DNA from 3 places in the Streptomyces synnematoformans genome. Region 1 is predicted to be linked to each of the others. Evidence: predicted binding sites of a transcription regulator. Region 1 holds the regulator's gene; each other region holds the start of a gene.

Region 1 (13,016 bases):
CGGCGGCGGTGGCGGAGCGGATCAGGACGGCGGTGCACGACTTCGCGCCGGTGCCGCCGCGGGACGACCTGGCGATGATGGTGCTGCAGGCGCGGGTGAGTGACGCGGGCGGGTACTGAGACCGGGCGCGTGGGCCGGTGGCGGCGCTGGTGACGGGGCCGGGTTCGGAGCCGGTGACGGGCCGGTCCGGCGGCGGGGCCGGGCCGCCGGGGTTTCCGGCGGGGCGGGGGACAATGGGCCCCATGCCCTCCGTACTGCCCGACGGCGAGCCCGCGCCCGCGGCCGGGACGCTGCCCCCCGAGGCGCTGGCCGGCGCCGCCGACCGCTCCCTCGGCTTCTACGCCCACGTCCCGTACTGCGCCACCCGCTGCGGCTACTGCGACTTCAACACCTACACCGCCGCCGAGCTGCGCGGCACCTCCCGCGACGACTACGCCGCCACCTTCGCCGAGGAGGTCCGCCTCGCGCGCAAGGTCCTCGGCGACGATCCGCGCGAGGTCGAGACCGTGTTCTTCGGCGGCGGCACCCCCACGCTGCTGCCCGCCGCGGACCTGGGGCGGATGCTGGCGGCGATCCGCTCGGAGTTCGGCCTCGCGGCGGACGCGGAGGTGACCACGGAGGCCAACCCGGAGTCGGTCGGCCCGGCGTATCTGGCGGAGCTGCGGGAGGCCGGGTTCAACCGGATCTCGTTCGGCATGCAGAGCGCGCGGGACCACGTGCTGCGGGTGCTGGACCGCACGCACACCCCGGGCCGGCCGGAGGCGTGTGTGGCGGAGGCGCGGGCGGCGGGGTTCGCGCACGTCAACCTGGACCTGATCTACGGCACGCCGGGCGAGACCGACGACGACTGGCGGGCGTCGCTGGCGGCGGCGCTCGGCGCGGGGCCGGACCACGTGTCGGCGTACGCGCTGATCGTCGAGGAGGGCACGCAGCTGGCGCGGCGGATCCGGCGCGGCGAGGTGCCGCCGACGGACGACGACGTGCACGCGGACCGGTATCTGATGGCGGAGGAGGCACTGTCGGCGGCGGGGATGGAGTGGTACGAGGTCTCGAACTGGGCGGCGACGGACGGCGGCGCCGCGGGCGCCGGCGCCGGGGCGGACGGCGCTGGGGCGGCGCGGTGCCGGCACAACGAGCTGTACTGGACCGGCGCGGACTGGTGGGGTGCGGGCCCGGGGGCGCACAGCCACGTCGGCGGGGTGCGCTGGTGGAACGTCAAGCACCCGGCGCCGTACGCGGAGGCGCTGGCGGCGGGGCGGTCGCCGGCGGCGGGGCGCGAGGTGCTGACGGCGGAGGACCGCAGGGTGGAGCGGATCCTGCTGGAGCTGCGGCTGTCGGCGGGCGTGCCGTTGTCGCTGCTGCGGCCGGCGGGGGCGGAGGCGGCGGAGCGGGCGGTAAGGGACGGCCTTCTGGAGCGCGGTCCTTACGCGGCGGGGCGGGGGGTGCTGACGTTGCGGGGGCGGTTGCTGGCGGACGCGGTGGTGCGGGACCTGGTGGACTGAGGGGGCTCGTCCCCCAACCCCGCCCCTCCCCGAACTCAGGGGCTGCGCCCCCGAGCCCCCCGGAGCCCCGAGGCTCCCCGGGGCTGCGCCCGGGCCGCCTCGGGGCTTTGCCCCGGCCCCTGAGCCCGGGCTCCTTTGTGGGCTGCGCCCCCGGCGCTCCGGGCCGCGCCCCACGGGCCCTCCCGGGGCTGCGCCCCGGGACTCTGCGGGGCTCCGCCCTCGGGCCGCGCCCCGGCCGCCACGGGGCTTTGGCCCGGTCCTCTCAGCCTGGGCTCCTCTGGGGCTTCGCCCCGGCCCACCGGGCCTTGCCCGGACCCCTGCGGGCTCCGGCCCGGACTCGTGGGCTGTGTCCCCGGCCCCCTCTGGGCCGCGCCGCGCCCGGCCCCCGCGGGGCTCTCCCCCAGCCCCCCGCAGGGGCTCAGCCTGCCGGGAGGGTGACGAAGTCGATCAGCTCTTCCACTCGGCCCAGCAGCGCCGGCTCCAGGTCCCGGTACGTCCGTACCGAGCCCAGGATCCGGCGCCAGGCGGCTCCCGTGTCCGACGGCCAGCCCAGTTCGCGGCAGACGCCCGTCTTCCAGTCCTCGCCCCGCGGGATCCGCGGCCAGGCCGCGATGCCCACGGACGCGGGCTTGACCGCCTCCCACACGTCCACGTAGGGGTGCCCCACCACCAGGGCGTGGTCGCTTGTCACCGACTCCGCGATGCGCCACTCCTTCGTGCCCGGTACCAGGTGGTCCACCAGCACCCCGAGCCGTGCGTCCGGGCCGGGGGCGAAGGCGGACACCACCGCCGGCAGGTCGTCCACGCCCTCCAGGTACTCCACCACCACGCCCTCGACCCGCAGGTCGTGCCCCCACACCCGCTCCACCAGCTCCGCGTCGTGGCGGCCCTCGACGTAGATGCGGCCGGCGCGGGCCACGCGCGCGGTGTGGTCGCGGACCGCGATCGAGCCGGAGGCGGACAGCAGCGGGCCGGCCGGCGCGGGGGAGCGGCCCGGGGGGACCAGCGTGACCACCCTGCCGTCGATCATGAAGCCGCGCGGCGTCAGCGGGAACACCCGGTGCTTGCCGAAGCGGTCCTCCAGGGTCACCGTCGGACCCTCCGCGGTCTTCTCCGTACGGATGACCGCTCCGCAGAAGCCGGTGCCCACCTCCTCCACCACGAGGTCCGGCTCCGCCGGCACCTCCGGGGCGGGCTGCCGCGGCTTCTTCCAGGGGGGCGTGAGATCGGGGTCGTAGCGGCGCACGGGGCGAGACTACGACACGCCGCGCAACGGCAAGCGCGCCGCACGGCGGCGGGCACCCGCGCTACCCCACGCGCCGCGCCAGCTCGTCGCGTTGGGCCCGCACGAACTCCGCATCGACGAGCGCCCCGTGCCCCGGCACGTACACCGCCGCCCGGCCGCCCAGCTCCAGCAGCCGGTCCAGCGCCGCCGGCCACCGTGCCGGGGCGGCGTCCGGCCCCGCCTGCGGCGGGCCGGACTCCTCGACCAGGTCGCCGCAGAAGACGACGGCCGGCCGCCCCGGGACGTACACGGCCATGTCGTGCGCCGAGTGCGCCGCGCCCAGCTCGACGAGCAGCACCTCCCGGCCGCCCCCGAGGTCCAGCGGGTACGTGCCGGAGACCGCGTGCCGCGGGGCGACCAGGACGTCGGCGGCCTCCGCGGCCGCGTCGGGGTCAAGACCGTGGCGTACGGCGTCCGCGCGCAGCTCTTCCCGGCCCGCCCCGCGCAGCCGCGCGGCGATGCCCGCCGGGCCGTGGACCTCGGCCCCGGCGAAGGCGGCGGTGCCGAGCACGTGGTCGAAGTGCGGATGCGTGAGCGCGATGTGCGTCACGGGGCGGCCGAAGCGGTCCCGTACCCGGCGGCGCAGCTCCGCGCCCTGGCGCAGCGAGGCGCCCGTGTCGATGAGCAGCACGCCCGCCGGCCCGGCCACCGCGCCCGCGGTCGCGTCCCAGCGGGGCAGGCGGCACCGTACGACGTCCGGCGCCGGCTCTTCCCATCCGCCGTCCATGCCTCGACGCTATACCGTGACGGGCCGCCTTGCCTGAGCCGCCGTACCCGGCCGTACACTGGCCCCGGACCCTGGCACTCCCCGCCGTCGAGTGCCAGCGGCGGCACGGCCGGACGGACAGGACACCGAGTGCGGAGGTGGGCAGCATGCTCAGCGAGCGTCGGCTCGAAGTGCTGCGCGCCATCGTCCAGGACTACGTGGGCACGGAGGAGCCGGTCGGCTCCAAGGCCCTCACCGAGCGGCACCACCTGGGCGTCTCCCCGGCGACGGTGCGCAACGACATGGCGGCCCTGGAGGACGACGGGTACATCGCCCAGCCGCACACCAGCGCCGGCCGTATCCCCACCGACAAGGGCTACCGGCTGTTCGTCGACAAGCTCGCCGACGTCAAGCCGCTCAGCGCGCCCGAGCGGCGGGCCATCCAGAACTTCCTGTCCGGCGCCGTCGACCTCGACGACGTCGTCGGGCGCACGGTGCGGCTGCTCGCGCAGCTGACGCGGCAGGTGGCGGTCGTGCAGTACCCGTCCCTGACGCGCTCGACGGTGCGCCACGTCGAGCTGCTGCAGCTCGCCCCCGCGCGCGTCATGCTCGTGCTCATCACCGACACCGGCCGGGTCGAGCAGCGGGTGATCGACTGCCCGGCGCCGATCAGCGAGGACTCCCTCGCCGACCTGCGGGCCCGGCTCAACAGCCGCGTCGTGGGCCGCCGCTTCGGCGACGTGCCGCGGCTGGTGGCGGACCTGGCCGAGTCCTTCCCGGCGGACGACCGCGGCACGGTGCAGACCGTGCTGTCGGTGCTGCTCGAAACGCTGGTGGAGGAGACCGAGGAACGGCTGATGATCGGCGGCACCGCCAACCTCACCCGCTTCGACCACGACTTCCCGCTCACCATCCGGCCCGTGCTGGAGGCACTGGAGGAGCAGGTGGTGCTCCTCAGGCTGCTGGGTGAGGCGAAGGAACCGGGCGTGACGGTGCGTATCGGCCACGAAAACGACCACGAGGGGCTCACCTCCACCTCGGTCGTCTCCGTCGGATACGGTTCAGGCGGCGACACCGGTGAAGCGGTCGCGAAGCTCGGCGTGGTCGGACCTACCCGCATGGACTACCCCGGAACGATGGGAGCGGTACGCGCAGTGGCACGGTACGTCGGACAGATCCTGGCGGAGTCATAAGTGGCCACGGACTACTACGCGGTCCTCGGCGTCGGACGCGACGCCTCGCAGGAGGAGATCAAGAAGGCGTTCCGCAGACTCGCGCGCGAGCTGCACCCGGACGTGAACCCGGATCCGAAGACCCAGGAGCGGTTCAAGGAGATCAACGCCGCCTACGAGGTCCTCTCCGACCCGCAGAAGAAACAGGTCTACGACCTCGGCGGCGACCCGCTGTCGCAGAACGGCGCCGCCGCCGGCGGCTTCGGCGCCGGCGGCTTCGGCAACCTCTCCGACATCATGGACGCCTTCTTCGGCACCCAGGGCCAGCGCGGGCCGCGTTCGCGCACCCGCCGCGGCCAGGACGCCATGATCCGGCTCGAAATCGAGCTGGAGGAGGCGGCGTTCGGCGGCAGCAAGGAGATCCAGGTCGACACCGCGGTCGTCTGCGGCACCTGCAGCGGCGAGGGCGCGGCGCCCGGCACGTCGGCGCAGACGTGCGACATGTGCCGGGGCCGCGGCGAGGTCTCCCAGGTCACCCGCTCGTTCCTGGGCCAGGTCATGACCTCCCGGCCCTGCCCCCAGTGCCAGGGCTTCGGCACCGTGGTGCCCACGCCGTGCCCCGAGTGCGCGGGCGACGGCCGGGTGCGCTCGCGGCGCAGCCTGACGGTCAAGATCCCCGCGGGCGTCGACACCGGCACCCGCATCCAGCACGCCGGCAAGGGCGAGGTCGGCCCGGGCGGCGGCCCGGCGGGCGACCTGTACGTGGAGATCCGCGAGCTGCCGCACCCGATCTTCCAGCGCCGCGGCGACGACCTGCACTGCACGGTGACGATCCCGATGACGGCAGCGGCGCTGGGCACGAAGGTCAACCTGGAGACCCTCGACGGGCTCGAAGAGGTCGACATCCGTCCGGGCACGCAGTCGGGGCAGGCCATTCCGCTGCACCAGCGCGGCGTCACGCACCTGCGCGGCGGCGGCCGGGGCGACCTGGTCGTCCACGTCGAGGTCGAGACGCCGCAGAAGCTGGACGTGGAGCAGGAGCGGCTCCTGACCCAACTCGCCCAGCTGCGCGGCGAGGAGCGGCCGCAGGGCCAGTTCAAGCCGGGCCAGCAGGGGCTGTTCTCGCGGCTGAAGGACGCCTGGAGCGGACGCTAGCGGCGGCGGCCGGTGTCGGCGGTGTCGTCCGGTGCCGGCCGTGCCGGCGGGCTGTCGCCGGGGCGCCCGCCGGGCCGCCGCCGGTGCGGCCCGGGTGGCGGGCGCGGTGGGTGGGACGTCACCGTCCCGGGCGCGTGAAGACGTGCGGATTCCATGATCGGAGCGGGCCGTCGGTGTCCGAGCTGCATGACAGGATTGAGCCATGCCCACCGAGCTGAACGATCTCTTCACCTTCCCGATCGTGCAGGCGCCCATGGCCGGTGGCGCATCCTGCCCGCAGCTCGCCGCCGGCGTGCTGGAGGGCGGCGGCCTGGCGTTCCTCGCCGCCGGGTACAAGACGCCGGAGGCGATGTACGAGGAGATCCGCCAGCTCCGGGCCGTCACCGACCGCCCCTTCGGGGTCAACCTGTTCCTGCCCCAGCCCCCCGCCCCGCCGGACCCCGCCCAGATAGAGGCGTACGCCGAGCAACTGGCCGGCGAGGTCGAGTGGTACGGCACCGGTCTTGGCGACGCCGACGCCGGCACGGACGACGCCTTCGACGCCAAGGTGGCCATCCTCCTCGACGAGCCGGTGGCGCTGGTCTCGTTCACCTTCGGCTGCCCCCCGCCGGCCGTGCTCGACGCCTTCGCCCGCGCCGGGACGTACACCGTCGTCACCGTCACCAACGTCGTCGAGGCGCGCCGGGCGCAGGCCGCCGGGGCCGACGCCCTGTGCGTGCAGGGCGTCGAGGCCGGCGGCCACCAGGGCGGCTTCCGCAACGACCCGCGCGACGACCGGGTGGGCCGCGGGCTGCTCACGCTGCTCGCCGAGGTGCTGGAGGCGGTGGACGTGCCCGTGATCGCCGCCGGCGGGCTGATGCGCGGCGGGCAGATCGCCGCGGTGCTGTCCGCCGGCGCCGCCGCCGCGCAGCTGGGCACCGCGTTCCTGGTCTGCCCCGAGTCGGGCGCCAGCGCGCTGCACAAACGGGCCGTCAGCGGCGGGGTGTTCACGCGCACGGAGCTGACCCGCGCCTTCTCCGGCCGCCCCGCCCGCGGGCTGGTCAACCGGTTCGTCCGCGAACACGGCCCGTACGCCCCCGCCGCCTACCCCCAGGTCCACCACCTGACCTCCCCGCTGCGCGCCGCCGCCGCCCGCGTCGGCGACCCGCAGGGCATGGCGCTGTGGGCCGGCCAGGGCTACCGGCTGGCGCGTGAACTGCCCGCCGCCGAGCTGGTGGAGGTGCTGGCCAGGGAGTTGGCCGACGCCCTCAGCGGCGCCGCCAAGCCCGCCGGCGACGCCTCGGACGGCATGCTGTGACCGCCCCCGTGTTCGTCGCGGAGCCCGACCTGCTCGCCGACGCCCGCCCCGGCGCGGTGCTGGCGCTGACCGGGCCCGAGGGGCGGCACGCGGTGTCCGTGCGGCGGCTGCGCGCCGGCGAGGACGTCGTGCTCACCGACGGCGCCGGCCGCGGCGCGTACGGCACCGTGACCGGCGTGACGGGCCCCGACCGGCTGCTGGTGACGTGCGCCGAGGTGCGCGAGGAGCCGGCGCCGCGGCCGCGGCTGACCGTCGTGCAGGCCCTGCCCAAGGGCGACCGCGGCGAGCTGGCCGTGGAGACCATGACCGAGACCGGGGTGGACGCGGTGGTGCCGTGGGCGGCCTCCCGGTGCGTGACGCAGTGGCGGGCAGAGCGCGGGCGGAAGTCCCTGGCCAAGTGGCGCGCCACCGCCCGCGAGGCGGGCAAGCAGGCCCGCCGGCTGCGCTTCCCCGAGGTCGCCGGGCTGCACTCGACGAAGGAGCTGCTGCCGCTCCTCGCGGGCGCGGCGTTCGCCGCCGTGCTGCACGAGGAAGGCGAGGAGAGCACAGCGCCCCTGGCCGGTGCGGCGCTGCCGCGGACGGGGGAGGTCGTGCTGGTGGTCGGCCCCGAGGGCGGGGTCACGCCGGCGGAGCTGGCCGCGTTCGAGGGCGCCGGCGCCGGGGCGTACCGGCTGGGGCCGACCGTGCTGCGCACCTCCACCGCCGGCACCGCGGCCGGCGCCGTGGTGCTCGCCGCCACCGGCCGGTGGTCCTGACCGCCCGCGGCGGAGGTTCCGTATGCCCGGATCCGGACGTCCCGCACGCCGCTGTCGAAGGGGTTTTCCCCGGTTGTTCGACGGTACGCCCCCGTATGTTCCCATCGGGTACGGGACGAAGGTCACACCGCACCGCAAAGCGGTGGTGAGCGCCGCCTCCGCATGATGGGATGATCGACGTGACTCAGCCTGCTTACCTGCGATTCCCGCACCTGCACGGCGACTTGATCACCTTCACGGCAGAGGACGACGTCTGGGCCGCGCCCCTCGACGGCGGCCGCGCCTGGCGGGTGAGCGCCGACAACATGCCGGTCGACCACCCCCGCATAGCGCCCGACGGCACCCGCGTCGCCTGGACCTCCACCCGCGACGGCGCCCCCGAGGTCCTCACCGCGCCCCTCGACGGCGGCGCGCCCGTGCGGCTGACGTACTGGGGCAGCGGCAAGACCTCCGTACGCGGCTGGACGCCCGACGGCGACGTGCTGGCCCTCACCACCCACGGCCAGTACTCCCTGCGCCGCACCTGGGCCCGCGCCGTGCCGCCCGACGGCGGCCCCGCGCAGACGCTGCCGTTCGGGCCCGTCGGCGACGTCGCGTACGGGCCGGAGGGCCGCGTCGCGCTGCTCACGGCGACCATAGGCCGGGAGGCGGCGTACTGGAAGCGCTACCGCGGCGGCACCGCCGGCCGGCTGTGGCTCCGCACCGCCGCCGACGCGGAGTTCACCCGGCCCGCGGGCCTCGACGCCCTCCTCGGCAACGCCGAGTGCCCGGTGTGGGCCGGCGGGCGGCTCGCGTTCCTCTCCGACCACGAGGGCACCGGCGCGCTCTACTCGGTGGACCTCTCAGCCCTCGATGCGCCCGAGGCGTCCGACACGCCCGACGCGTTCGCCACGCCCCGCCGCCACACCCCCCTCGGCGGCTTCTACGCCCGCCACGCGGCCACCGACGGCACCCGCGTCGTCTACGCCGCCGCCGGCGAACTCTGGCTCCTCGACGACCTCGCCGAGGGCACCGAGCCGCGCCGCGTCGACATCCGCCTCGGCGGCCAGCGCACCGACCTGCGCCCCCGCCCGCTGCGCCCCCGCCGCGACCTCGGCGCTGCCCGCCCCGACCACACCGGCCGCGGCAGCGCCGTCGAGATCCGCGGCACCCTGCACTGGGTGACCCACCGGGAGGGGCCCGCCCGCGCGCTGGCCGCCGAGCCGGGCGTACGGGCCCGGCTGCCGCGGGTGTTCCGCGCCGAGGGCGCCGAGCACGTCGTGTGGGTGACCGACGCCGAGGGCGAGGACGCGCTGGAGTTCATTCCCGCCGCGGGCCGCGACGCCGGCGCCCCGCCCCGCCGGGTCGCCGCGGGGCGCCTGGGCCGCGTTACCGGGCTGGCCGTCGCGCCGTACGGCAGCCGCGTCGCCGTCGCCGCGCACGACGGCCGGGTGCTGCTCGTGGAGCGCGCCTCCGGCGAGGTGCGGGAGGTCGACGCCAGCGAGTACGGCGACGTCGGCGGGCTGGTGTTTTCGCCCGACTCCGCCTGGCTGGCCTGGTCCCACCCGGGGCCCGGCGAGCTGCGTCAGCTGCGGCTGGCCACCACCGACGGGCTGTCCGTCGCCGAGGCCACGCCGCTGCGCTTCCGCGACTACTCCCCGGCGTTCACCGCCGACGGCAAGCACCTGGCGTTCCTCTCCGAGCGCGCCTTCGACCCGGTCTACGACAGCCACGTCTTCGACCTGTCGTTCCCGTACGCCTGCCGCCCGCACCTGATCACGCTCGCCGCCGAGACCCCCTCGCCGTTCGGCCCGCAGCGCCACGGCCGGGCCCCGGAGCGCGGCGGCTCCGACGACGGCGACGACCCGGGCTCGCCGGACACCCCGCCGGTCACCCGCATCGACCTCGACGGCCTCGCCGACCGCATCCTGCCCTTCCCCGTCGAAGCCGCCCGCTACTCGACACTGCGCGCGGCGGACGGCGGCCTCCTGTGGCTGGTCCACCCGCTGCGCGGCGTCCTCGGCGCCGACGCCGCCGGCCCTGACGACGACGGGCCCGGCACCCGGCTGGAGCGCTACGACCTCGGCAAGCAGCGCGTCGAGGAACTCGCCGACGACGCCGACGGCTTCACCGTCACCGGCGACGGCAAGCGGATCCTGCTGCGCACCGACGGCAAGCTCAAGGTCGTCCCCGCCGACCGCAAGCCCAGCCACGCCGACGACGGCGACGGCGACAACGTCACCGTCGACCTCAGCCGCGTACGGCAGCTGCTCGACCCGGCCGCGGAGTGGCGGCAGATGTACGACGAGGCCGGCCGGCTGATGCGCGACAACTTCTGGCGCGCCGACCTCGGCGGCGTCGACTGGGACGGCGTGCTGGACCGCTACCGCCCGCTGCTGGAGCGCGTCGCCACCCACGACGACCTGGTCGACCTGCTGTGGGAGGTGCAGGGCGAGCTGGGCACGTCGCACGCGTACGTCGTGCCCCCCGGCGGCGGCGCGGCCGCGGCCGGCACGGAGCGGCGGCAGGGGCTTCTCGGCGCCGACATCTCCCGGGCCGACGACGGCCGTTGGCGGGTCGACCGGATCCTGCCCGCCGAGACCTCCGACCCCCACGCCCGCTCCCCGCTGGCCGCGCCGGGCGCCGCCGTCCGGCCCGGCGACGCGATCGTCGCCGTCGACGGCCGGCCCGTGGACCCGCTGGCCGGGCCCGCGCCGCTGCTGGTGGGCTCGGCGGGCAAGCCCGTCGAGCTGAGCGTGCTGCCCGCGGACGGCGGGGACGTGCGCCACGCCGTGGTCGTCCCCGTCGCCGACGAGGAGCCGCTGCGCTACCACGCCTGGGTCGCCGGCCGGCGCGCCTCTGTAAGAGAAGCGTCCGACGGCCGCCTCGGCTACCTCCACGTGCCCGACATGCAGGGCCCCGGCTGGGCGCAGCTCCACCGCGACCTGCGCGTCGAGGTCGCCCGCGAGGGCCTGGTGGTCGACCTCCGCGACAACCGCGGCGGGCACACCTCGCAGCTCGTCGTGGAGAAGCTGGCGCGGCGCATCGTCGGCTGGGACGCGGGCCGCGGCATGCGGCCCGTCAGCTACCCGATGGACGCACCGCGCGGCCCGGTGGTCGCCGTGGCCAACGAGTTCTCCGGCTCCGACGGCGACATCGTCAGCGCCGCCATCAGGGCGCTGGGCATCGGCCCGATCGTCGGGCGGCGGACGTGGGGCGGGGTCGTCGGCATCGACAGCCGCTACCGGCTGGTCGACGGCACGCTCGTGACGCAGCCGAAGTACGCCATCTGGATGGAGGGCCCGGGCTGGGACGTGGAGAACCACGGCGTCGAGCCGGACGTGGACGTGCAGCTCACCCCGGAGGACTGGGCGCAGGGCCGCGACCCGCAGCTGCAGACGGCGGTGCGGCTGGCGCTGGAGGCGCTGGAGCGCAGCCCGGCGGCGGCGCCGCCGGAACTGCCGGGCCAGCGGGCGGACCAGGCGGACCACGGGCAGCAGGCGGAGTAGCCGGAGCAGCGGCGGGGCACCGGGTACGGGCCGCGGGGTACCATGCGGCCCGTACCGCCCGACTCGTCCGAAGGAGGCCGGGAACATGGCCGGGGAGCCGCAGGCCGACTGCCTGTTCTGCAAGATCACCGCGGGGGAGGTGCCCGCGACCGTCGTCCGCGAGACCGCCACGACGATCGCCTTCCGCGACATCAATCCGCAGGCGCCCACCCACGTCCTGGTCATCCCCAAGGCCCACTACCCGGACGCCGGCAGCCTCGCCGCCGCCGACCCGCAGCTCATCTCCGACGTGCTGCGCGAGACCGCCGAGGTCGCCGCCGAGGACAAGGTCGTCGCCACCGGCTACCGCGTCGTGTTCAACACCGGCGCCGGCGCCGGCCAGACCGTCTTCCACGTGCACGCGCACGTGCTCGGCGGCCGCGGCCTGAACTGGCCGCCCGGGTAGCCCCGGTCTCCCCGGCGGTGTCCGCCCGCGAACTCGTCGTCCTCGGCACGGCCAGCCAGGTCCCCACCCGGCAGCGCAACCACAACGGCTACGTGCTGCGCTGGGACGGCGACGGCATCCTCTTCGACCCCGGCGAGGGCACCCAGCGCCAGATGCTGCGCGCCGGCGTGGCCGCGAACCACCTGAACCGCATCTGCGTCACCCACTTCCACGGCGACCACTGCCTCGGCCTGCCCGGCGTCGTCCAGCGCATCAACCTCGACCGCGTCCCGCACCCCGTCACCGTCCACTTCCCGGCCAGCGGGCGGCACTTCTACGAGCGGCTGCGGTACGCGAGTGCGTACCGGGAGACCGCGAAGATCGAGGCGGGCCCGGTCGACGGGGACGGCGTGGCCGCCGTCACGCCCGCGTACACCCTTGAGGCGCGCCGGCTGAACCACCCCGTGGACGCGTACGGCTACCGCCTCGTCGAGCCGGACGGCCGTCGCATGCTCCCCGGCCGGCTCGCCCGGGCGGGCATCGCGGGCCCGGACATCTCCCGGCTGCAGCGCGAGGGCTCGCTGCGGGGCGTGCGGCTGGAGGAGATGTCGGAGCCGCGCCGCGGGCAGCGGGTCGCGTTCATCATGGACACCGGGCTGTGCGAGGGCGTGTACGCGCTGGCCGAGGAGGCGGACCTGCTGGTCATCGAGTCCACGTTCCTGGGCACGGAGACCGCGCTGGCCGTCGAGTACGGGCACCTGACGGCGGCCCAGGCGGCGGGCGTGGCGGTCGCGGCGGGCGTACGGCACCTGGTGCTCACGCACTTCTCGCAGCGCTACCCGGACCCGGCGGACTTCGCGCGGGAGGCGCGGGAGGCGGGCTACGCGGGGCCGCTGACGGTCGCGACGGACCTGGGGCGGGTGCCGGTGCCGCCGCGGCGGTGAGGGCGGCACGGCGCGGGGGCCCGTGCGGGACGCGGTGCTCCCGCCGTCCCCTGTGCGGCGGGAGCACCGTGCGCGACACCCACGCCACCTTCGTGCGCGCCGCAGGGCGAGAAGGAGCGTCTGCCCCCCACGGGTCAGGCCGCGGGGTCGGCCGCCGGGCCCGCCCCCGTCTCCGTACGGGCGGGACGGCGGGCGCGGCGACGGGTGCGGACGAGCAGGGCCGCCGCGAGCAGTGCGGCGCAGAGCCCGGCGACCGCCGCCGGGTCCGCGGCGTCCACGGCGTCGGTG
Region 2 (13,016 bases), on a different contig from region 1:
GGCGTACCACCGCTGGGGCCTCGACCGCCCCCTCGCCCCGCCGCCCGAGCCGCCGGCCGCCCGCCCCGTGCGGCCGGAGCCCTCCGGGCTGCCGGCCGTGGTGGACCGGGTGCCGACGCGCGACAAGGTCGTCTTCGTCACCATCGACGACGGCGTGAACAAGGACCCGGCGCTCATCGACATGGCGGCGGACCTGCGGCTGCCGTTCAGCATGTTCCTCGCCGACTCCGCAGTCGGGGGAGGTACCGGCGAGGACTACGGCTACTTCGCGGAGCTGCAGCGCCTCGGCAACTCCGTACACGGCCACACCCTCACCCACCCCGACCTCACCTCCCTGCCGTACGCCGCGCAGCGCCGCCAGATCTGCCGCCAGCAGGAGCGCGTCGCGGACCGCTTCGGCGTCCGCCCGACGCTCTTCCGGCCGCCCTACGGCGAGTACGACGCGGCGACGCTCAGGGCCGCGGCCTCCTGCGGCGTACGGGCGGTGCCGCTGTGGCGGGCGGAGATGAAGGCCGGCGGCCTGGAGTACCGCGAGGGCGACCGGCTGCGCCCCGGCGACATCGTGCTGGCGCACTTCCGGGGGCCGGGGCAGCAGGGCGGCCGGACGATGACGGACGTGCTGGCGGAGCTGGTACGGGAGATCCAGCGGCAGGGGTACACGGTGGCCCGGCTGGAGGACTACATGTGACGCGGACGGGGCCCGGCTCGCACAGCTGTACGGGGCGTACGGGCGGGTGGGCGACCCGGACGGCGGCAATCTGGCACTCGGCTTGACCGAGTGCTAAAGGGCGGCATAACCTCGGCTCTGGCACTCCCCGAGGGAGAGTGCCAACACAGCGACGAGGCGGATCCGGCACCCGCGACGACGGGTCCTCCTGGGTCGCCACCCCAGACATTCAACCCCGCGAGATCTCCGAAGGGGGAGGTCGGATCGTGACGACCGCCAGCACCAAGGTTGCCATCAAGCCGCTTGAGGACCGCATCGTGGTCCAGACGCTCGAAGCCGAGGAGACCACGGCCTCGGGCCTGGTCATCCCGGACACCGCCAAGGAGAAGCCCCAGGAGGGCGTCGTCCTGGCCGTCGGCCCGGGCCGCTTCGAGGACGGCAACCGCCTGCCGCTCGACGTCTCCGTCGGCGACGTCGTTCTCTACAGCAAGTACGGCGGCACCGAGGTGAAGTACAACAACGAGGACTACCTCGTCCTCTCTGCCCGCGACGTGCTCGCGATCATCGAGAAGTAACGGGGCGCTCCCGCTTCTTCCGCACCCCAGGCCGCGCCCCGGATCCGTTCGCCGAGCACCACATACCGAAACGGGCCGGGGCGTCGGCGCTCCCTACGGCGCCCTTTGAGAGGACCCACGTTTCATGGCGAAGACTCTGAAGTTCGACGAGGACGCCCGCCGCGCTCTGGAGCGCGGCGTGGACAAGCTCGCCGACACCGTGAAGGTGACGATCGGCCCCCGTGGCCGCAACGTCGTCATCGACAAGAAGTTCGGCGCCCCGACCATCACCAACGACGGCGTCACCATCGCCCGCGAGATCGAGGTCGAGGACCCTTACGAGAACCTGGGCGCGCAGCTCGTGAAGGAGGTGGCGACCAAGACCAACGACATCGCGGGTGACGGCACCACCACCGCCACCGTGCTGGCCCAGGCGCTGGTCCGCGAGGGCCTGCGCAACGTGGCCGCCGGCGCCTCCCCCGCCGCGCTCAAGCGCGGCATCGACGCCGCCGTCGCGGCCGTCTCCGACGAGCTGCTGAAGGCCGCCAGCCCGATCGACTCCAAGTCCGACATCGCCGCGGTCGCCGCGCTGTCCGCCCAGGACGAGCAGGTGGGCCAGCTCATCGGCGAGGCCATGGACAAGGTCGGCAAGGACGGCGTCATCACCGTCGAGGAGTCCAACACCTTCGGCCTGGAGCTGGACTTCACCGAGGGCATGGCCTTCGACAAGGGTTACCTGTCGCACTACATGGTGACCGACCAGGATCGCATGGAGGCGGTGCTGGAGGACCCGTACATCCTGATCACCCAGGGCAAGATCTCCTCCATCCAGGACCTGCTGCCGCTGCTGGAGAAGGTCATGCAGGCGGGCTCGTCGAAGCCGCTGCTGATCGTCGCCGAGGACGTGGAGGGCGAGGCCCTGTCCACCCTCGTCGTCAACAAGATCCGCGGCACCTTCAACTCCGTCGCGGTCAAGGCCCCCGGCTTCGGCGACCGCCGCAAGGCGATGCTCGGCGACATGGCCACCCTCACCGGCGGCACCGTGGTCTCCGAGGAGGTCGGCCTCAAGCTGGACCAGGTGGGCCTGGAGGTGCTGGGCACCGCGCGCCGCGTGGTCGTCACCAAGGACGACACGACGATCGTCGACGGCGCCGGGAAGTCCGACGAGGTCGCCGGCCGGGTCGCGCAGATCAAGGCCGAGATCGAGGCCACGGACTCCGACTGGGACCGCGAGAAGCTGCAGGAGCGGCTGGCCAAGCTGGCCGGCGGCGTGTGCGTCATCCGCGTCGGCGCGGCCACCGAGGTCGAGCTGAAGGAGAAGAAGCACCGCCTGGAGGACGCGATCTCCGCCACCCGCGCGGCGGTCGAGGAGGGCATCGTCGCCGGCGGCGGCTCGGCGCTCGTGCACGCCGCGAAGGTGCTGGAGGGCAGCCTCGACCTCAGCGGCGACGAGGCCACCGGTGTCGCGGTCGTCCGCCGCGCGGCGGTCGAGCCGCTGCGGTGGATCGCCGAGAACGCGGGCCTGGAGGGGTACGTCATCACCTCCAAGGTCGCCGAGCTGACGGGCGGCCAGGGCTTCAACGCCACGACCGGCGAGTACGGGGACCTGGTGAAGGCCGGCGTCATCGACCCGGTGAAGGTGACCCGCTCCGCGCTGGAGAACGCGGCGTCCATCGCGTCGCTGCTGCTGACCACGGAGAGCGCGGTGGTGGAGAAGCCGGAGCCGGAGGAGGACCAGGGCCACAGCCACGGCCACGGCCACGCGCACTGACCTCCGGTCGGGGCGGCGGACAACCGCCCCGGGTGCGCCCGTCAGGGCCCCGCGCCGTACGCGAACGTACGGGGCGGGGCCCTGCGCGTTGACCTCCGGTGAGGGCGGCGGACGGTCGCGCGGCCTCACCGGCGGGTTCCCGCCCGCGGCGGCCGGCCCCGGCGGTGCAACCGCGCCGGGGCCGGGGCCCCCACCCGCCTGAGGTGGGGCCCCGCCCGCGCGGCGGAGCCGCGGGTGCGGGGGCCGGGGCGGAGCCCTCGGGGGTCGACTGCGTGGCGGAGCCGGCGGTCGTGGGGGCGTGCGGGGGGCTCGGGGGCGGAGCCCCTGAGGTTCGGGAAGGGGCGGGGTCGGGGAACACCCCCTGCCGGGGCTGGACCCCGGTCAGCGGGGGCCGTACTTGCTGCCCGCACCCGACGACACCCGCCCCAGCAACCCGCGCGGCACCAGCTTCGCCGCCCCCATCAGCGCCTTGTACCGCGGGTCCGGAATCGACACCGTCCGCCCCCGCCCCAGGTCCCGCAGCGCCTCCGCCACCACCCGGTCCGCGTCGAGCCACATCCACCCCGGGATGCGGTCCGTCCCCATCCCCGCCCGCTCGTGGAACTCCGTCCGTACGAACCCCGGGCACAGCGCCATCAGCCGCACCCCGCTGCCCGCCAGGTCCCGCGCCACCCCCTGCGTGAACTGCACCACCCACGCCTTGCTCGCCCCGTACGTCCCGCGCGGCACGAACGCCGCCACCGACGCGACGTTCACCACCGCGCCGCGCGACCGCTCCTGCATCGCCGCCGCCGCGGCCGTCGTCAGCCGCAGCACCGCCTCGCAGTGCACCTTCAGCATCGTCAGCTCGTCGGCGAGCGCCACCTGCAGGAAGCGCCCCTTGAGCCCGAAGCCCGCGTTGTTGACCAGCAGGTCGACCGGCCGGCCGGCCTCGCCGAGGCGGGCCTCGACCGCGGCGATGCCCTCCTCCGTCGCCAGGTCCGCGGGCAGCGCCGCGGCCTCGACGCCGTGCCGCTCGTGGAGTTCGGCGGCCTGCTCGTGCAGCCGTTCCGCCGTTCTGGCGACGAGCACCAGGTCGTGTCCGGAGGCGGCCAGGCGGCGCGCGAAGGCGGCGCCGAGGCCGGCCGTCGATCCCGTAATCAGCGCAGTGGTCATGTCCGCACGCTAGCGGGCGCGCTCAGTGTCCGGCATGTCCGCCGCTCCCACCGGGGACCCGCCCGGCCGCCCCGCCCGGCTCCACGACGACGAACTGGCCCATCATCCCGCCGTCCTCGTGGGAGAGCAGATGGCAGTGGTACATGTACGGCACGTCGGGGTCGGGCGGCCCGTCGAAGCGCAGGGCGATCTTCACCTCCCGGCCGCTCGGCACGTACACGGTGTCCTTCCGCCCCCGCAGCTCCGGCGGCGGCGGTTCGCCGTCCACCGCCAGCACGCGGAACTGCACGTCGTGGACGTGGAAGTTGTGCGTGACGCCGTCGCGGTTGCGCACGGTCCAGACCTCGGTGGCGCCGCGCTCGACGGTGGCGTCGATGCGGTCCATCGCCATCGGGGCGCCGTTGATGCCGCTCATGCGCAGGTCGAAGTGGCGTTCGCGGGAGGCGTCGGCCGGGTCGGGCAGTTCGACGTCGGCGAGCCGCGCGGGTACGTCGGGGGCGGGGCGCAGGGTGTCGGCGGCGCGCAGCTCCAGCACGTCGAAGGAGTCGTCGCCGCCGGAGAAGCGGGACTGCCAGAAGTCGCCGCCGCCCGGCGGGCTGCTGCGCAGGACGGTGCGTTCGCCGGGCGCCATCCGCACGAGGATCTCGGCGCGCTCGCCGGGGGAGAGCGGCAGGCGGTCGGTGCGGTGGGGGGCGCCGAGGAGGCCGCCGTCGGTGGCGACGAGGTCGAAGGCGCGGTCGTCGGCGAGGCCGAAGTCGTAGACGCGGGCGGTGGAGGCGTTGAGGAGCCGCAGCCGGACGAGTTCGTCGCGTACCTCCCGGTACGGGGCGAGGGTGCCGTTGACCATCGTCTCGTCCCCCAGGAAGCCGGTGTTCCGCAGGAACCGGTGGCCGTGGTCGAAGCGGGCGCCGTTGAAGCGCACGTCCTGGACGACGACGGGGAGGTCGTTCACCCCGTACTCGTCGGGGAGGCCGAGCTGCCGTGCCGGCGCGTCGTCCACGAGGAACATCCCGGCGAGCCCGCGCTGCACGTGCCGCTCGGTCCCGCCGTGCGGGTGCGGGTGGTACCAGAGGGTGGCGGCGGGCTGGTCGACGGGCCAGTGCGGCTCCCATGCGCCGCCGGCGTCGACCATCTGGTGCGGCCCGCCGTCCATGGCGGCGGGCAGGTGCATGCCGTGCCAGTGGACGGTGGAGGGCTCGTCGAGCCGGTTGGCGACCTCGACGCGGACCTTCTCGCCGCGCTCGGCGCGCAGCGTCGGCCCGAGGTACGTGCCGGGCCAGCGGTCGGCGGCGGCAGTCGCGGGGCTGGTGAACCCCCAGGTCGGCGTGGGCTGCCCGGGCCGGAACTCCGTCTCGCCCGCCCGTATCCCGAGCCGGAAGACGCGGGTGCCGTCCGGCTGCACCTCGCCCTCCTCCAGCGGCGGTATCAGCAGCTCGTTGCGGAAGTCGACCTTGCCGACCGTGGAGACGTCCGCGCCGGTGTAGAGCCACAGCCCGGCGCCGGCCACGGTGCTCACGACCGTGGCCGCCACCGCGGCCAGCACGAGCAGCACCCGCTTGAGCCGCGACCCCCGTCCGTTCGTCTTCGTCATGTGTCAGAGTTTTCTGACATGAGGGCCCGGCGGGCATCGGGTATGGCACGGGTACGTCCCGGAGGCGCCCCTGAGCCGCGTCTCCGGGACACCCCCGAGAGCGCGGGCCGGCCCGGCGCCGCCGGGCCGGGGGCGTCAGGCCGTCTGGGCCGCCGCCTTGCGGGCCTTCTCCCGGGACTCCGGGTGCAGCGCGTCGCCGGCGGCGAGGAGGCGGGGGAGCAGCTCGCGCTCCAGGGTGAGCGCGCGGAACCAGAAGGCGGCCGTCACCTCGTGGTCCGGGCGGTGCTCGACGCGGACCGCGTCCCCGGCGCGTATCTCGCCCGGCTCGATCACGCGCAGGTACGCGCCCGGCCGGGCCGCCTGCGTGAAGCGCTTGACCCAGCCCTGCTCGCCGAGCCAGCCGGCGAACGTGCGGCAGGGGATGCGCGAGCTGGTGACCTCCAGCAGCAGGTCGGCGCCGACCCGCCAGCGCTCGCCGATGAGCGCGCCGCAGACGTCGACGCCGGCGGTGGTTAGGTTCTCGCCGAAGACGCCGTTGGGCAGGTCGCGGCCGAGTTCGGCGGCCCAGACGTCGAGGTCTTCGCGCGCGAACGCGTACACCGCCTGGTGCGTGCCCCCGTGGTGGCGGAGGTCGCCGACGACGTCGCCGGCGAGGCCGCTGCCGCCGACGCCCTCGGGGCCGGGCTCCTCGACGCGCACGGGCCCGTCGGCCGGCCGCTTGTCGATGCCGGTGACGAAGCCGGGGGCGTCGGTGATGTCGGGCGCGGTCTGCGGACGGCCGAGGTTCACGGAGAGCAGGTGCATCCCTCGACGGTAACCGCCCCCGCCGACAGCGCTCAAAGCGGTTTCCGACCGGGACTCGCCTAGGCTGGGGGCATGTTCGACGCCCGCCACCTGCGCGTTTTCCGGGCCGTGGCCGCGACCGGCTCGTACTCCGCCGCCGCCCGCGAACTCGGCCTGACCCAGCCCGCCGTCAGCCAGCAGATGCGGGCGCTGGAGCAGGCGGCGGCCACGCCGCTGCTGGTCCGCGCGGGCCGGGAGCTGCGGCTGACCGAGGCCGGGGAGGCGCTCCTGCGGCACGCGGGCGGGATCCTCGCCGGGCTGGCCGCGGCGGAGGAGGAGGTCGCGGCGCTCGCGGGGCTGCGGGCGGGGCGGGTGCGGCTGGTGTCGTTCCCGAGCGGGAGTTCCACGATCGTGCCGGGCGCGCTGGCGGCGATGCGGGCGGCGCACCCGGGGACGCGGATCTCGCTGGTGGACGCGGAGCCGCCGCGGTCGGTGGGGATGCTGCGGGAGGGGGAGTGCGAGATCGCGCTGGCGTTCCGCTACCCGTCGGCGGACGCAGGTACAGGTACGGGGACGGGCGCGCACGCGGGTACGGACACGACAGGCGGGGCCGCCGCGGCCGCCGCGGCCGGGTCGGACGCGGAGGCGGACGGCTGGGACGGGCTCGTCGTCCGGCCGCTGCTCACGGACCGGCTGCTCTGCCTGGTGCCGGAGGACCACCCCGCCGCGGCCGCCGGCCGGGTCGAGCTGGCGGAGCTGGCCGGGGAGCCGCTGATCGCGGGCTGCCCGCGGTGCCGCCGGCACCTGGTGGAGCTGTGCGAACGGGCCGGCTTCGGGCCCCGTATCGACTTCGCGACGGACGACTACCCGGCGGTCGTCGGCCTCGTGCGCGCCGGGCTGGGGGTGGCGGTGCTGCCCGGGCTCGCGGTGCGGGCGGTGCCGCCGCGTGGGGTCGTCACCGTGCCGCTGGCGCCGGCGGCACGGCGGGAGGTGGTGGCGCTGACGCTGCCGGACCTGGCCCGGGTGCCGACGGTGGCGGCGATGCTCGACCGGCTGGCGACGGCCGCCGTGCACGCGGACACCGCCGGGACCGCCGGTGCTCCCGAGACCGCGGACGCCCCCGACGCCGCGGGGGCCGCCGCGCCCGCCCCGTAGCGCACCGAATCAGTTGTGGTGTGTGGGCGCCGGTGCCGGCGCCCGGTGCCGGGCGCGGCCCAGCAGCTCCTCGCGCTCGTCCTCCGTCAGCCCGCCCCACACGCCGTACGGCTCACGAACCGCCAGCGCGTGCGCCGCGCACTCCGCGCGCACGGGGCAGCGCATGCACACCTCCTTGGCGGATGCTTCCCGTGCGCTGCGGGCGGCGCCCCGCTCCCCTTCCGGGTGAAAGAACAGCGAGCTGTCGACACCGCGGCAGGCTGCGATGAGCTGCCAGTCCCACAGATCGGCGTTCGGGCCCGGCAGACGGGAGAAATCAGCCATTTTGTATCACCTTGGAAGCGCCACGGAAGACCCCTAACGGTCGTGACACTACCTCTCCGGGCTTACCAGATGTAAATAGTACTCATAGTGAAAATAGAAAACAGCTGATCAGAACGGGCTGAATTGGTGCATTCGGGTCATGGTGCGGCGCGGCGTGGCGGCTCTTACTCCGTGACCGGTTCATCACCTAGAGTGGCGACGTGTGTGGCCCCGGTCCCCGTGGCGACAGTCGTTGCCACAGGTGCCGGAAGCCCCCGTAACTCTTTCGGGTGACCGTCGTTGAGAGTGCGGAAGCGGTTGACCGCGTTCGTCCCGGGCGCGCCCGATGAACGGTCGACCGCCGAAGGTGACGATACGTACCAGCCCTGGAGGCTCAAGGTGACGCGCATCAGCTCCGGAGGGCGGCCATGACTTCCGTCCTCGTTTGCGACGACTCCCCACTCGCCCGAGAGGCGCTTCGCCGCGCGGTCGCGACCGTGCCCGGCGTAGAGCGCGTGACGACGGCGGCTAACGGCGAAGAAGTGCTCCGCCGCTGGGGTGCCGATCGTTCGGACCTGATTCTGATGGACGTACGGATGCCCGGCCTCGGCGGCGTCGAGACCGTGCGCCGGCTGCTCTCCGCCGACCCGGGGGCGCGGATCATCATGCTGACCGTGGCCGAGGACCTCGACGGCGTGGCCCTCGCGGTCGCCGCCGGCGCCCGCGGGTACCTGCACAAGGACGCCTCCCGCGCCGAGCTGCGCGCCACCGTCACGCAGGCCCTCGCCGACCCGACGTGGCGGCTCGCGCCGCGGCGGCTGCGCTCCACCGAGATGGGGGCTGCGCCGACGCTCACGGCGCGCGAGATCCAGGTGCTCGAAGGCATGAGCCACGGGCGGTCCAACGCCGAGATCGGCCGCGAACTCTTCCTCTCCGAGGACACCGTGAAGACGCACGCGCGCAGGCTTTTCAAAAAACTCGGCGCGTCCGACCGCGCGCACGCCGTGGCGCTCGGGTTCCGCTGGGGTCTCGTACGCTGACCTGCCGCGCATCCGCCGCGCCGGGGGCCGGTGCCCCGGCCCTGCGCACCCGTCCCGTACGCGGCGGCGGGCCCGCGGGCGGGGGCCGCGGGCCGCGGGACGGCCCGGTTTCGCGCGCGAAGGCGCATGCTTGAGGCATGGGTTCTTGTGGGCGGCGCGCAAGGGGCACAGCGGAATCCCGGACGGGGGAAGCGAAGGGAGGGCGCTCGTGGTGACTGTCCGCGCAGTTGCGCATAACGCTTCGGTCTACAACGACGGCCGCGATACCGCGGAACGTTCGGGGGCGAGGCACCATGGACGGATGCGCGGCAACGAGACCACTGTTTCCCAGACGGCCGAAAGGCCGGGCGAGATCAGGGGCCTCGTACAGCTTGCCGCCGAGGGCGACGAGCGCGCGACGCACGATCTGCTGGCCCACGTGCATCCGCTGGCGCTCCGCTATGTTCGCACGCGGCTGCACCGGTTGCCGGGCGACGCACGGCACTTCGTCGACGATCTCGCGCAGGAAGTCTGCATCGCGGTGCTCTGCGCGCTCCCGCGCTACCGCGACACCGGCCGCCCCTTCGAGGCCTTCGTCTTCGCCATCGCCGCGCACAAGGTCGCGGACCTGCAGCGGGCGGCGATGCGCGGCCCCGGCTCCACCGCCGTGCCCTCCGACGAGATGCCGGAGCGGCCGGACGACTCGCTGGGGCCCGAGGAGCAGGCGCTGCTGAGCAGCGACGCCGAGTGGGCGAAGCAGCTGCTGGCGAGCCTGCCGGCGAACCAGCGGGAGCTGCTGCTGCTGCGGGTCGCGGCGGGCTTCAGCGCGGAGGAGACGGGCCGGATGCTCGGGATGACGCCGGGCGCGGTGCGGGTGGCGCAGCACCGGGCGCTGAGCAGGCTGCGGGCGCTGGCGCGCCAGTAGCGGCGGGCCGCCCGCGGTGTACGGACCGAAGGCCCGCCGGCCGCCGGACTTCGTACCTTCGTGCACCCGTCACCAGGCCCGTTACGGACCTGCCCGGCGCGCCGTTACCATGGTCAGTCCCATCGGGCAAGACCCACCGGAAGGGTGTCATGACAGAGCGCGCCGCCGACGTCCCTGACAAGTTCGCCACCATCGGGCTCACCTTCGACGACGTGCTGCTGCTGCCCGGCGCCGCCGACATGGCCCCGGGCGAGATCGACACCTCCAGCCGCGTGTCGCGGAACGTCAGGGTGAACATCCCGCTGCTCTCCGCCGCCATGGACCGGGTCACCGAGTCCCGGATGGCCATCGCCATGGCCCGCCAGGGCGGCGTCGGCGTGCTGCACCGCAACCTCTCCATCGAGGACCAGGCCAAGAAGGTCGACCAGGTCAAGCGCTCCGAGTCCGGCATGGTCGCCGACCCGATCACCATCCGCCCCGACGCCACCCTCGCCGAGGCGGACGCGCTCTGCGGCCGGTTCCGTATCAGCGGCGTGCCGGTGACCGACGAGGGCGGCCGGCTCGTCGGCATCGTCACCAACCGCGACATGGCCTTCGAGCCCGACCGGAGCGTCGAGGTGCGCTCGATCATGACGCCGATGCCGCTGGTCACCGGCCGGGTCGGGATCTCCGGCGCGGAGGCCATGGAGCTGCTGCGCCGGCACAAGATCGAGAAGCTGCCGCTGGTCGACGACCGGGACGTGCTCAAGGGCCTCATCACGGTCAAGGACTTCGTGAAGGCCGAGAAGTACCCGAACGCCGCCAAGGACGACGAGGGCCGCCTGCTCGTCGGCGCGGCCGTCGGCGTCGCGGGCGACGCGTACGACCGCGCGCAGGCGCTCGTCGAGGCCGGCGCGGACTTCATCGTCGTGGACACCGCGCACGGCCACTCGCGGCTCGTCGGCGACATGGCCGCGAAGATCAAGTCGAACGCGGCCGTCGACGTCGTCGCCGGCAACGTCGCCACCCGCGACGCCGCCCAGGCGCTGGTCGACGCGGGCGTCGACGGCATCAAGGTCGGCGTCGGCCCCGGCTCCATCTGCACCACCCGCGTGGTCGCCGGCGTCGGCGTCCCGCAGGTCACCGCGATCTACGAGGCCGCGCTCGCCGCCCGGGACGCCGGCGTGCCGGTCATCGGCGACGGCGGCCTGCAGTACAGCGGCGACATCGCCAAGGCGCTCGTCGCCGGTGCGGACACCGTGATGCTCGGCAGCCTGCTGGCGGGCTGCGAGGAGTCGCCGGGCGAGCTGCTGTTCATCAACGGCAAGCAGTTCAAGTCGTACCGCGGCATGGGGTCGCTCGGCGCGATGCAGTCGCGCGGCGGCGCCACGTCGTACTCCAAGGACCGCTACTTCCAGGAAGAGGTCAGGAGCGACGATCAGCTGATCGCCGAGGGTATCGAGGGCCAGGTCCCGTACCGCGGCCCGCTCGCCTCCGTCGTCCACCAGCTGATCGGCGGGCTCCGGCAGTCCATGTTCTACGTCGGCGGGCGCACCGTCCCGGAGATGAAGGACCACGGCCGCTTCGTCCGCATCACCTCCGCGGGCCTGAAGGAGAGCCACCCGCATGACATCCAGATGACGACCGAGGCCCCGAACTACTCCCGCAAGGCCTGACCGGACCCGCCGGGGGATACTGGGGGCGGCAACCGTCTGGAAAGGGCAGTATTCGTGACCGAGATCGAGATCGGCCGGGGCAAGCGCGGGCGCAAGGCGTACGCCTTCGACGACATCGCCATCGTGCCGAGCCGGCGCACCCGGGACCCGAAGGAGGTCTCGATCGCCTGGCAGATCGACGCCTACCGCTTCGAGCTGCCCTTCCTCGCCGCCCCGATGGACTCGGTCGTCTCGCCGGAGGCGGCCATAAGGATCGGGCGCTTCGGCGGTCTTGGCGTGCTCAACCTCGAAGGGCTGTGGACCCGTTACGAGGACCCGGAGCCGCTGCTCGCCGAGATCGCCGCGCTCGACGAGCACGACGCGACACGGCGGATGCAGGACATCTACGCCGAGCCGATCAAGGAGGAGCTGATCGGCCGGCGGCTGGCGGAGGTCCGCGAGTCCGGCGTGGTCACGGCCGCGGCGCTGTCGCCGCAGCGCACGGCCCAGTTCTCCAAGACCGTGGTCGACGCGGGCGTGGACCTCTTCGTCATCCGCGGCACGACGGTCTCCGCCGAGCACGTCTCGTCGGCGGCCGAGCCGCTGAACCTCAAGCAGTTCATCTACGAACTCGACGTGCCGGTCATCGTCGGCGGCTGCGCCACGTACACGGCGGCGCTGCACCTGATGCGCACGGGCGCGGCGGGCGTGCTGGTCGGCTTCGGCGGCGGCGCGGCGCACACCACCCGCAACGTCCTGGGCATCCAGGTGCCGATGGCGACGGCGGTGGCCGACGTCGCGGCGGCCCGCCGGGACTACATGGACGAGTCCGGCGGCCGCTACGTGCACGTCATCGCGGACGGCGGCGTCGGCTGGTCCGGCGACCTGCCGAAGGCGGTGGCGTGCGGGGCGGACGCGGTGATGATGGGCTCCCCGCTGGCGCGCGCGACGGACGCGCCGGGGCAGGGGCACCACTGGGGCATGGAGGCCGTGCACGAGGACGTGCCGCGCGGAAAGGTGATGAACCTGGGCGCGGTGGGGACCACGGAGGAGGTCCTGCTGGGCCCGTCGCACACGACGGACGGGTCGATGAACTTCTTCGGCGCGCTGCGGCGGGCGATGGCGACGACGGGGTACTCGGAGCTGAAGGAGTTCCAGCGCGTCGAGGTGACGGTGGCGCGCTCGCGCTGACACGGTTGCGCGGTGCCGCGGCACCGCCCCGGCGCTAGCGCACGCACCTCTCGGTCGCCAGCGCACGGCCCGCCGTGTCCTGCACCCGTACGCCGATGTCCTCGGGGGGCGAGTCCTGCGCGTCGCCGACCGCGTCCGCCGCCGTGCACACGATCTGGCGCAGGGCGGTGGGCGCGGGGCGCCATCCCCCCAGCACGGTCACCTCGGCACCGCCGCGTGCGCGGGAGGCGAGGCGCGGCGCGGGGAGGTTCTCCGGGACGAAGCTGAC
Region 3 (5,275 bases), on a different contig from region 1:
CGTCGGTTACAGTCTTGAACAGCGTGCGTGACTTCCCCGTGTCGGGGTCCGCGCGTCGTACAAAAGCGCCGGACGGCCCCGTCGGCCCGGCGCCATACAGAGCTCATCCAGAGGGGCAGAGGGAACGGCCCGTTGAAGCCCCGGCAACCCTCCGTCCGGCACTCGCGACGCTGCGAGGCCCCGGGCGGTGATGGTGCCAATTCCGTCCTGCGGCGAGATGCGTCGCGGGGAAGATGAGGAGAGAGGGCCTCGCCACTATGGCTGTAGAGACAGCTGCCACCCGCACCGCCGTCGACGACGGCGCCGTCGATCTGGGTCCCGCCGTCGCGCTGTCCTGCCGGGAGTGCGGGGAGCGGGTGCCGCTGGGTCCCGTCTTCGCGTGCCAGACGTGTTTCGGGCCGCTGGAGGCGGCGTACGAGCTTCCCGGCGGCGACGCCGAGTCCGCCGCGCGGCTGCGCGCCCGGATCGAGGCGGGCCCGCGGAGCATCTGGCGGTACGCGCCGCTGCTGCCGGTCCCGGCCGACGTGGCGTCCGCACCCAACCTCAACCCGGGTTTCACCCGGCTGCACCGCGCCGACCGGCTCGCCGCCGAGCTGGGCGTCACCGGCGAGCTGCACGTCAAGGACGACTCAGGCAACCCGACGCACTCCTTCAAGGACCGCGTCGTCGCCATCGCCGTCGAGGCCGCCCGCGCCTTCGGCTTCACCACGCTGTCCTGCTCCTCCACCGGCAACCTGGCCGGCGCGGTCGGCGCCGCCGCGGCGCGGGCGGGGCTGCGGTCGTGCGTGTTCATCCCGCACGACCTGGAGCACGCGAAGGTCGTCATGGCGGCCGTCTACGGCGGCGACGTCGTCGGCATCGAGGGCACGTACGACGACGTGAACCGCTTCTGCTCCGAGCTGATCGGCGACCCGGCCGGCGAGGGCTGGGGCTTCACGAACGTCAACCTCCGCCCGTACTACGCGGAGGGCTCCAAGACCCTCGCGTACGAGATCTGCGAGCAGCTCGGCTGGCGGCTCCCGGACAACATCGTCATCCCGGTGGCCTCCGGCTCCCAGCTCACGAAGATCGACAAGGGGCTGAAGGAGCTGATCGCGGCGGGGCTGGTCGAGGAGCGTCCGTACAAGATCTTCGGCGCCCAGGCGGCGGGCTGCTCCCCGGTCTCGCGGGCCTTCAAGGACGGCCACGACGTGGTGCGTCCGGTGCGGCCCGACACGGTCGCCAAGTCCCTCGCGATCGGCAACCCGGCCGACGGCCCGTACGTCCTGGACATCGCCCGCCGCACGGGCGGCGCGGTGGAGGACGTCACGGACGCCGAGGTCGTCGACGCGGTCAAGCTGCTGGCCCGTACCGAGGGCGTCTTCGCGGAGACGGCGGGCGGCGTGACCTTCGGCGTGCTGGCGAAGCTCGTCGCGGACGGCCGGATCGACCCGGCCGGGACCACCGTCGCGATCAACACCGGCGACGGCCTGAAGACTCTCGACGCGGTCGCCCCCACCACGGGGCCGAGCGCGATCATTCGTCCCACACTCGACTCCTTCCGAGAGGCTGGCCTCGCATCATGAGCGTGAACGTCCGAATTCCGACCATCCTCCGTACGTATACAGACGGCCGGTCGGAGGTGAGCGCCGAGGGCGCGACCCTCGCCGACGTGATCGAAGACCTGGAGAAGAACCACCGCGGGATCGCCGCGCGGGTGCTTGACGATCAAGGCAAGCTGCGCCGTTTCGTGAACGTCTACGTGAACGACGACGACGTCCGCTTCGCCGATGGCCTGCAGACTCCCACCCCGGAGGGGGCCGGCGTCTCGATCATCCCGGCGGTCGCCGGGGGCTGCTGAACCCCGCCGCCGCGCGCACGGCCCCACTGATCCGGAGTGGGGCCGTTCGCATGTCCGTGCACGCGATAGGGTTGGGGCGTTCCCCCCTCGTGGTCCTTGCTCCATGCCTATGAGAACGCGACAAGTTCCGGGTAATTGCGGAGAGTTATTTGTCGTGATGGTCAGCTATGCCCTGCCCGAGTTGTCGTTGAATGCATGGATTGATCGGAAAAATACCGATCGAGTGTCCGCAGAATTCTCGTCCGAGTGACCTGTTGCACTGGGCATCTGTGCGGATACATTCAGCCGCGGTCGACGCGTTCCGGCGCACGCCCCGGCGTGTATCCGGGGGTGAGGTCTGACCCGGGTCCGCGGAGTGCGGTCCTGTGTAAGGGCCAGCAATAGGGGAGTTTGGAATGGCTCAGGGCACCGTCAAGTGGTTCAACGCGGAGAAGGGGTACGGCTTCATCGCGGTCGACGGTGGTGCGGATGTCTTCGTCCACTACAGCGCGATTCAGATGGACGGGTACCGCACCCTCGAAGAAGGCCAGCGGGTCGAGTTCGAGATCTCGCAGGGTCAGAAGGGGCCGCAGGCAGACATGGTCCGCGTCAACGGCTGAGCGCCGGGCATCGACCACGGACGACTTGCGATGGGCCCGCACCCCCCGGGGTGCGGGCCCTCTGCTGTCTGCCGTCCGGTGGCTGTCCGGTTCCGCTCTGCGCGTGAGAACCCCGTACCCGCTTGCACTCGCAGGGGGCGAGTGCTAATCATTGGCGTTAGCACTCTCCACGTGAGAGTGACAGCACGGGACCGGTTCGGTGAGGTCCGTACGTCGGGTGGGCGGGAACCACGCGGGTGCGGACCGTCCGTCGCGGGCGCCAGCGCGGTCCGGACACAGACCACCCCCCTGTCCGGGAGGACTCAACACAATGGCCAAGACCATCGCGTTCGACGAGGAGGCGCGGCGCGGCCTTGAGCGCGGCATGAACCAGCTCGCCGACGCCGTCCGCGTCACCCTGGGCCCCAAGGGCCGGAACGTCGTCCTTGAGAAGAAGTGGGGCGCCCCCACGATCACGAACGACGGTGTCTCCATCGCCAAGGAGATCGAGCTCGAGGACCCGTACGAGAAGATCGGCGCCGAGCTGGTCAAGGAGGTCGCGAAGAAGACGGACGACGTCGCCGGCGACGGCACGACGACCGCGACCGTCCTGGCCCAGGCGCTGGTCAAGGAGGGCCTGCGCAACGTGGCCGCCGGCGCCAACCCGATGGCGCTGAAGCGGGGCATCGAGAAGGCCACCGAGGCCGTCTCCGCCGCCCTGCTGGAGCAGGCCAAGGACGTGGAGACCAAGGAGCAGATCGCCTCCACCGCCTCCATCTCCGCCGCCGACACCCAGATCGGCGAGCTGATCGCCGAGGCCATGGACAAGGTCGGCAAGGAAGGCGTCATCACCGTCGAGGAGTCGCAGACCTTCGGTCTTGAGCTGGAGCTCACCGAGGGCATGCGCTTCGACAAGGGCTACATCTCCGCCTACTTCGCCACCGACATGGAGCGCATGGAGGCGGAGCTGGAGGACCCGTACATCCTCATCGCCAACTCCAAGATCAGCGCGGTCAAGGACCTGCTGCCGCTCCTGGAGAAGGTCATGCAGTCCGGCAAGCCGCTGCTGATCATCGCCGAGGACGTCGAGGGCGAGGCCCTGTCCACCCTCGTGGTGAACAAGATCCGCGGCACCTTCAAGTCCGTCGCCGTCAAGGCCCCGGGCTTCGGCGACCGCCGCAAGGCCATGCTCGGCGACATCGCCATCCTCACCGGCGGCCAGGTCATCTCCGAGGAGGTCGGCCTCAAGCTGGAGAACGCCGGTCTCGACCTGCTGGGCCGCGCCCGCAAGGTCGTCATCACCAAGGACGAGACCACCATCGTCGACGGTGCCGGCGACAGCGAGCAGGTCCAGGGCCGGGTCAACCAGATCCGCGCCGAGATCGACGCCAGCGACTCCGACTACGACCGCGAGAAGCTGCAGGAGCGGCTCGCCAAGCTGGCCGGCGGCGTGGCCGTCATCAAGGCCGGCGCCGCGACCGAGGTCGAGCTGAAGGAGCGCAAGCACCGCATCGAGGACGCCGTGCGCAACGCGAAGGCGGCCGTCGAGGAGGGCATCGTCGCCGGCGGCGGCGTGGCCCTGCTGCAGGCCGGCCACGTCTTCGAGAAGCTGGAGCTGCAGGGCGACGAGTCCACCGGTGCCGCCGCGGTGAAGCTGGCCCTGGAGGCCCCGCTGAAGCAGATCGCGGTCAACGCCGGCCTTGAGGGCGGCGTCGTGGTGGAGAAGGTGCGCAACCTGACCCCGGGCAACGGCCTCAACGCCGCCAGCGGCGAGTACGTCGACATGATCGCCGAGGGCATCATCGACCCGGCCAAGGTGACCCGCTCCGCGCTGCAGAACGCGGCGTCGATCGCGGGCCTGTTCCTCACCACCGAGGCCGTCGTCGCCGACAAGCCGGAGAAGGAGAAGGCCCCGGCCGGCGGCGGTATGCCCGGCGGCGACATGGACTTCTGATCCGGGATCGCCGCATCCGGGCCGCCGGGTCCGGGCGCCACCGGGCCCGGACGTCCGCGGACGGACCGACGAACCGAGGGCGGTACCCCGAAGGGGGTGCCGCCCTCGGGCGTGTGCGGGGTCTGCGGGGGGCTGGGGCTGCCCGGGGTCTGCCGGGGTCTGCCGGGGTTCTGGTCAGCTCACGTCGGTCGCGGCCTTCAGCGCCACCCGCAGATGGCCGTGCGAGGCGTCGAGCAGCCGCTCGGCCGTACCGCCGTCCACGCCGCCGAGGATGGTGAGGATGGCGTTCTTCACCTCCCCGCCGGTCTCGGCGAGGGCGGCCTCCACCTCCTCGTCGCCCGCGCCCGTCGCCAGCGCGACGATGCGCCGCGAACGGGCCTGCAGCTTCTCGTTGGAGGCGCGCACGTCGACCATCAGGTTCCCGTACGTCTTGCCCAGCCGGATCATCGTGATCGTCGAGAGCATGTTGAGCACGAGCTTCTGCGCCGTGCCCGCCTTCAGCCGCGTCGACCCGGCGATCAGCTCGGGGCCCACGACGACCTCGATGCCGTGGTGCGCGGCGGCGGACAGCGCCGAACCGGCGTTGCAGGACAGCCCGACGGTCAGCGCCCCCCGGGCGCGCGCGAACGTCACGCCGCCGACGGCGTACGGCGTACGGCCGGAGGCGGAGATGCCGACGACCGTGTCGTCGGGGCCGAGGCCCGCGGCCTCCAGGTCGGCGGCGGCCAGCTCCTTGCTGTCCTCCGCGCCCTCCGTGGACGTGCGGATCGCCTTGTCACCGCCGGCGATCATGCCGACGACCTGCGCCGGGTCGGTGTTGAACGTCGGCGGGCACTCGCTGGCGTCCAGCACCCCGAGCCGGCCCGCGGTGCCGGCGCCCAAATAGAGCAGCCGGCCGCCGCG

What was found. The regulator HrcA, encoded in region 1, represses chaperone genes, less so after heat shock. The targets are predictions, from matches to a motif close to TTNGCACTCNGNNNNNCNGAGTGCNAA.
Region 2: the regulator HrcA is predicted to act here: its motif matches at 759-785, upstream of groES (co-chaperone GroES).
Region 3: the regulator HrcA is predicted to act here: its motif matches at 2,597-2,623, upstream of groL (chaperonin GroEL).

Annotation. Positions count from the first base shown of each region.
Region 1 is NZ_BAAAPF010000032.1:22,488-35,503, reverse strand. It holds partial or broken gene ABD317_RS08645 (PP2C family protein-serine/threonine phosphatase) at 1-119, shown strand, start outside; gene hemW (radical SAM family heme chaperone HemW) at 243-1,502, shown strand; gene ABD317_RS08635 (DUF3097 domain-containing protein) at 1,921-2,748, opposite strand; gene ABD317_RS08630 (MBL fold metallo-hydrolase) at 2,810-3,514, opposite strand; gene hrcA (heat-inducible transcriptional repressor HrcA) at 3,661-4,686, shown strand; gene dnaJ (molecular chaperone DnaJ) at 4,687-5,820, shown strand; gene ABD317_RS08615 (nitronate monooxygenase) at 6,023-7,117, shown strand; gene ABD317_RS08610 (16S rRNA (uracil(1498)-N(3))-methyltransferase) at 7,114-7,872, shown strand; gene ABD317_RS08605 (S41 family peptidase) at 8,052-11,360, shown strand; gene ABD317_RS08600 (histidine triad nucleotide-binding protein) at 11,446-11,805, shown strand; gene ABD317_RS08595 (ribonuclease Z) at 11,823-12,728, shown strand; gene ABD317_RS08590 (cytochrome c biogenesis CcdA family protein) at 12,863-13,016, opposite strand, start outside.
Region 2 is NZ_BAAAPF010000115.1:927-13,942, forward strand. It holds gene ABD317_RS18045 (polysaccharide deacetylase family protein) at 1-688, shown strand, start outside; gene groES (co-chaperone GroES) at 934-1,242, shown strand; gene groL (chaperonin GroEL) at 1,367-2,992, shown strand; gene ABD317_RS18060 (SDR family NAD(P)-dependent oxidoreductase) at 3,374-4,147, opposite strand; gene ABD317_RS18065 (multicopper oxidase family protein) at 4,170-5,738, opposite strand; gene ABD317_RS18070 (MOSC domain-containing protein) at 5,874-6,542, opposite strand; gene ABD317_RS18075 (LysR family transcriptional regulator) at 6,615-7,676, shown strand; gene ABD317_RS18080 (WhiB family transcriptional regulator) at 7,686-8,000, opposite strand; gene ABD317_RS18085 (response regulator transcription factor) at 8,408-9,019, shown strand; gene ABD317_RS18090 (RNA polymerase sigma factor ShbA) at 9,321-9,923, shown strand; gene guaB (IMP dehydrogenase) at 10,073-11,578, shown strand; gene ABD317_RS18100 (GuaB3 family IMP dehydrogenase-related protein) at 11,633-12,748, shown strand; gene ABD317_RS18105 (hypothetical protein) at 12,783-13,016, opposite strand, start outside.
Region 3 is NZ_BAAAPF010000387.1:305-5,579, forward strand. It holds SAM riboswitch class I at 101-240, shown strand; gene thrC (threonine synthase) at 258-1,565, shown strand; gene ABD317_RS32630 (MoaD/ThiS family protein) at 1,562-1,840, shown strand; gene ABD317_RS32635 (cold shock domain-containing protein) at 2,236-2,439, shown strand; gene groL (chaperonin GroEL) at 2,750-4,372, shown strand; gene murQ (N-acetylmuramic acid 6-phosphate etherase) at 4,547-5,275, opposite strand, start outside.